Aureimonas sp. SA4125: one gene and its partner. The protein of the gene in region 1 interacts with the protein of each later gene in a pairwise test. Links are inferred from orthologs where the notes say so. Each region holds a gene or a part of one and is shown on either strand. Other genes may lie near its edges.

What was found. Proteins that work in one complex are often made in the same cells at the same time.
Region 2: the proteins of clpS (region 1) and dps interact in binary tests that used the Escherichia coli proteins (3 or more experiments, as listed by UniProt). The link is inferred for Aureimonas sp. SA4125 from one-to-one orthologs.

What each region holds. Positions count from the first base shown.
Region 1 is NZ_AP025032.1:2,440,646-2,443,592, forward strand. What follows is about bases 1-2,944. They hold clpS (ATP-dependent Clp protease adapter ClpS), read right to left. Parts: upstream 1,697-2,944; coding sequence 1,304-1,696; downstream 1-1,303. Other genes in these bases: clpA (ATP-dependent Clp protease ATP-binding subunit ClpA), read right to left, coding at 1-1,295; Sa4125_RS11315 (D-alanyl-D-alanine carboxypeptidase), read left to right, coding at 2,127-2,944. In the rest of the region: more of Sa4125_RS11315, read left to right, coding at 2,945-2,947. UniProt on the Escherichia coli protein: Involved in the modulation of the specificity of the ClpAP-mediated ATP-dependent protein degradation.
Region 2 is NZ_AP025032.1:4,402,152-4,404,951, forward strand. What follows is about bases 1-2,797. They hold dps (DNA starvation/stationary phase protection protein Dps), read right to left. Parts: upstream 1,762-2,797; coding sequence 1,240-1,761; downstream 1-1,239. Other genes in these bases: Sa4125_RS20770 (FAD-dependent oxidoreductase), read right to left, coding at 1-1,069; Sa4125_RS20780 (succinate dehydrogenase iron-sulfur subunit), read right to left, coding at 1,907-2,686.

The DNA of each region.
Region 1 (2,947 bases):
ATCTTGCGCTTTCGCTGCGCCTCGGGGAGCAGCATCTGCGACGCCCCGGTCTCGTCGATCACGTCGATCGCCTTGTCCGGCAGCTTGCGGTCGTTGATGTAGCGGGCCGACAGCTCGACCGCCGCCTTGATCGCATCATTGGAGAACTTCACCTTGTGGAAGTCCTCGAAATAGGGCTTCAGCCCCTTCATGATGGCGATGGCATCGTCGATCGTCGGTTCCTTGACGTCGATCTTCTGGAAGCGCCGGACGAGCGCCCGGTCCTTCTCGAAGAACTGGCGGTATTCCTTGTAGGTGGTCGAACCGATGCAGCGGATGGCGCCGTTCGAGAGCGCCGGCTTCAGGAGATTAGAGGCATCCATGGCGCCGCCGGACGTTGCGCCGGCACCGATGACGGTGTGGATCTCGTCGATGAAGAGGACGGCGCCCGGATACTCCTCGAGCTCCTTGACGACCTGCTTCAGCCGCTCCTCGAAATCGCCGCGATACCGTGTGCCGGCGAGCAGCGTTCCCATGTCGAGCGAAAAGATCGTCGCGTCGGAGAGAACCTCCGGCACGTCGTTCTCGACGATCCGCTTGGCCAGGCCCTCGGCGATGGCCGTCTTGCCCACGCCGGGATCACCGACATAGAGCGGGTTGTTCTTGGACCTGCGGCACAGAACCTGGATCGTCCGGTTGATCTCCTCGGTGCGGCCGATCAAGGGATCGATGCGCCCGGATTTCGCCTTCTCGTTCAGGTTGATGCAGTAGGCGGTGAGAGCATCCTGGGTCGTTTTGCGCCTGCCTTCCTCATCGGGTCCCATGGTCGACTGGTCGTCCTCGGCGCCCCGCAGCGGGCGACTTTCCGACCCGCCGGCGCGCTTGGCAATGCCGTGCGCGATGAAGTTCACGGCATCGTAGCGGGTCATTTCCTGTTCCTGCAGGAAATAGGCAGCATGGCTCTCGCGCTCGGCAAAAATCGCCACGAGCACGTTCGCCCCTGTCACTTCTTCGCGACCCGACGACTGGACGTGGATCACGGCACGCTGAATCACCCGGTGGAAGCCGGCCGTCGGTTTGGAATCTTCTTCATGCCCGGTGACGAGGTTGGCCAGTTCGGTGTCGATGTATTCGACGAGGCTGGCACGCAGCACGTCGAGATCGACGTTGCATCCCTTCATCACCGCGGCTGCGTCCTTGTCCTCGAGCAGCGCCAGCAACAGGTGTTCGAGCGTGGCAAACTCCTGCTGCCGCTCGTTGGCGAGCGTCAGAGCCTGATGCAGAGACTTCTCAAGGCTTTGCGAAAATGTCGGCAAGCTTCACCTCAATTCTTTTCCATCACGCATTGAAGCGGATGCTGATGCTGGCGGGCGAAATCCATGACCTGCGTGACCTTTGTCTCCGCGACCTCGTAGGTAAAGACCCCGCATTCACCAACGCCATGGTTGTGCACATGCAGCATGACGCGGGTGGCAGCCTCGCGATCCTTTTGGAAAAAACGCTCCAGCACATGAATCACGAATTCCATCGGCGTGTAATCGTCATTCAGAAGCAGAACTCTGTAAAGGCTGGGCTTCTTCGTCTGCGGCTTGGTCCGGGTAATGACCGAGGTGCCCCTGTCGGGGTCCGTCCCCCGCTGCCGGCCCGCTTGTGAACGCAAGATGCCCGTCTCCAGCCCTTTTCCCGATCCGTCGATCACTGCCGCCACCTCTGTCATCCACAAGCTATGTAATGTGCCGCGTTCGGATTTTAAGGCATGTTCGATCGCCATGAAAGTTTCCCGACTGACGGCCATCGCATAGCCGAACGGTTTGCGATTCAAGATAATTTCCTCTCGTCCGGTTTTGGCCCGACTTCCGCTCTACAAGCGACCGATAAGTGCTCGGGTCACTCGATTTCCCCAGTTCGCCGGTGTGGAGCCTGGCCCGCCCGGATGCTTGTCCGGCGGCCGACAACACTCCGGCAACCATAAACGGATTGGTAATCCGCACCGCTTAGTCTCCCCTCTATCGAAGAGACGCCGATCAACGGCTTCCCGGTCGGCGCAGTGTCGATCTCGCGGAAAGTCCGGCGTGTCCCTTTTGACCGAACCGAGAGAGTTGCTCGTGCGTATAGGAATTCCAAGCCGCAAGGTTCGTCTGATCGGCTTGAGCAAGGTCGTTGGCGTCTGCGCGATCGCCACTGCGATCCTCTCGCAGTCCACCATGCTGGCTTCGGCCGACAGCAATGACGCCGCGTTCGTGATCGACGCCAACAATGGCAAGGTCCTCTACTCGGAGTCCGGGGATGCCCAGCGCTATCCCGCCTCGCTGACGAAGATGATGACGCTTTACATGCTTTTCGAGGCCATGGAGAGCGGCAGAGTGTCCAAGAGCACGCCGATGAAGGTTTCCTCCTACGCCGCCGCACGGCCGCCGACGAAACTGCGGCTGAAAGTCGGCTCGACGCTGAAGGTGGAAGAGGCGATCCTTAGCCTCGTGACGCTCTCGGCCAACGATGCGTCGGTCGTCATCGCAGAGCATCTCGCAGGGTCAGAGGCCCGGTTCGCGGAGCAGATGACGGCAAAGGCGCGCCAGCTCGGCATGCGGCAGACGACATTTCGCAATGCCAACGGGCTGCCCAATCCGGGGCAGGTCACGACCGCCCGCGACATGGCGACGCTCGGCATCGCCCTGCGCGAGCATTTTCCCCGCGAATTCGCCTACTTCAAGACGAAGTCGTTCAACTTTCGCGGCCGGACGATCAACGGTCACAACCGGCTGGTTGGCCGCATCCAGGGCGTCGACGGCATCAAGACAGGCTATATCAACGCCTCCGGCTACAATCTCGTCTCCTCCCTCCTGCGCGACGACAAGAAGATCGTCGGCGTCGTGATGGGCGGGAGTACGGGCGCTGCCCGTGACAAGAAGATGGCCAATCTTCTGACCAAATATCTGGCCCAGGCGTCGACCCGCACCGGCGGACCGCT
Region 2 (2,800 bases), 2.0 Mb from region 1 along the record:
CGAGAAAGTGCTTCAGGCCAAGGGCTGCCCGTCCGCCGCACCAGAATGCCGCCCGCATCGCCAGTCCCCGCCCGTCGGCAAGGTCGAGGATCGACAGGGCATGGCGCTGCGGCCGGTAGGTTTCGAGCGGCGAGCCGGCGAGCGTGGCGAGGAGGTTGCGCGCAAGCACGGGCGCGGCGCGCACGCCGTAGACACCGAGTTTCGGCAGGTCGTGCCCCTCGATCGCGGCACAGTCGCCGGCCGCAAAGATCCGGGGATCGTCGATCGATTGCAGCGTCTCGCCAACGCGCAAGCCGGCTTTGCTCGAAGCAATTCCAAGATTGTGGACGACGGGATCGGCTTCGAGCCCAGTCGCCAGAACAAGGTGGTCGAAGGGGACGAGAGCGCCCGAAGACAGGGTCAGGACGCCCGCCTCGGCCGATGCGCCCGCCTCGACCGAGGCAACGGACTGACCCAGATGCACGAGCCCGCCCCGCTTCGCCAGACTGTCGAGCGCCGCCGCCTGCACGCCGCGCGGCGCGGCAGGCACGAGGGTTGCTGCCGCCGAGACCAGCGTCACGGCGATCGGCCGCCCGGCGGCGCGCCTGAGATGAAGGAGGTTGCCGGCCAGTTCGCAGCCCGTCGCTCCGCCGCCGATAATGGCGACCCGCACCGGTCCGCCCTGCGCCGCGAGCTGCTGGCGCAGACTTGCCAGGGCGGCGATCGGTTTTGCCCCCTGTCCGGCTTCGAGCCCTCCGGGCGGGCGAACGGTGCTGCCGATGTTGAAGGACAGGAGATCGAAGCCGAGCCGCTCCCCCGAAGCCAGAAGGATCGCCGAGGCCGCACGGTCGAGCCCGACGACCCGATCGGCGACGAGGCGGATGCCACAGGCGGCGGCCAGACGCGGTGTATCGATGACCGCATGCGCTTCGCCGAAACGGCCGCCCAGAAGACCGCTGCCGCGCCCGGAATACCAGAACCGCCCGGGATCGACGAGCACCAACTCGGCCCCCACTGCCGAAAAGGCGCGGGCGGATCGCACGACTTCAAGATGGGCGTGACCACATCCTGCAAGGACGACGCGGGTCATCGGCAGGCACAGCGGCAAATGCGCGGTCGTCCGATTGTGACGGCCGGGCCTGGCGTGCCGCTCGGCGTGCCGGGCGCCTGCGAGGGCTCAGCCATCTCCGTCCCTCCCACTCCGGATACGAAAAAGGGCGACGCTCGCGCGCCGCCCTCTGATGCCACCCGTCCACCCGATCAGGTCGAATGACCGGCGTCCTCGACCTGGAAATGGCTTTCCAGGAAATACAGGCCGGTGCTGATGCCGCGGCCGACTTCCGTCAACAGATCCGCCGTCAGGTCATCGCCGGCCTCGTCGGCCTCCTCAATACCCTCGATCAGCGCCTTGCCCCAGGCAGCGTAGGAGTCGGACAGCCGACGCAGGTGATCCTCGGACTTCACGATGTCGAGCGGATAGGGTTCGAGGACGGTGTTGGCGGAGGCAGCCTGAACCGTCCCCTGCGCCTGGCCGCCCATACCCGTCATCCGCTCGGCGATGAGGTCGACGAAGACCTCGGTCGCCTCGTGCAGCTCGTCGAAGAGCTTGTGCACGGCGATGAAGTTCATGCCCTTGACGTTCCAGTGCGCCTGCTTGCACTGATAGGACAGGTCGATCGCCGTTCCCAGATGCTTCTGCAGCAATTGCACCATGGCGCCGCGAACGTTTTCCTTCTGCGGGTTCTTGCTGGGATGAAGCGTGGCGGTGGCCGACTTTGCCATGGGTGAGTCCTTTCGATGACGGGAAACCAGCGGCCTATCCCGCTGTATATCTCGCAACTAGAACCGCCAGCGGCGTAGACGGTTCCGTGATCGCGGCGTGATGCAGCACCGTCGCTCGGCCATGGACCCGGCGGCCAGCGTCCTGTCAGACCCGGCGTTCGACCATCATCTTCTTGATCTCGGCAATCGCCTTGGCCGGGTTGAGACCCTTTGGACAGGATTGCGTGCAGTTCATGATGGTGTGGCAGCGGTAGAGCCGGAACGGGTCCTCCAACTCGTCGAGCCGGGCGCCGGTCGCCTCGTCGCGCGAATCGATCAGCCAGCGATAGGCCTGCAGGAGTACGGCGGGGCCGAGATAGCGTTCGCCGTTCCACCAGTAGGAAGGGCAGGACGTCTGACAGCAGAAGCACAGGATGCACTCGTAGAGGCCGTCGAGCTTGGCGCGGTCGTCGTGGCTCTGACGCCATTCCTTCTGCGGCTCGGGCGTCTCGGTCTGCAGCCAGGGTTCGATCGAGCGCAATTGCGCATAGGGCACCGAAAGATCCGGCACGAGATCCTTGATGACCGGCATGTGCGGTAACGGGTAGACCTTGATCGCCCCCTTCACCTCATCCATGCCCTTGGTGCAGGCCAGCGTGTTGGATCCGTCGATGTTCATCGCGCAGGAGCCGCAGATGCCCTCGCGGCAAGAGCGACGCAGTGTCAGCGTCGCGTCGACCTTGTTCTTGATCCACAGGAGCGCGTCGAGGACCATCGGCCCGCAATCGTCCATGTCGACATAAAAGGTATCGAGCCGTGGGTTCTCGCCATCGTCGGGCGACCAGCGGTAGATGCCGAACTCGCGCACATTCGTGGCGTTCGCCGGCTTCGGCCAGACCTTGCCACCGGCAATGCGCGAATTTTTCGGAAGCGTGAGCTCGACCATGGAGATACCCGGTGCCTGTTTGGAATCGGTCGAAACATAGCCAGGTGCACCGCAAAATACCAGTCGCGAATACGCCGCACCCCTTGACCTACCGGGGTTTGCCAGTTTGCACCT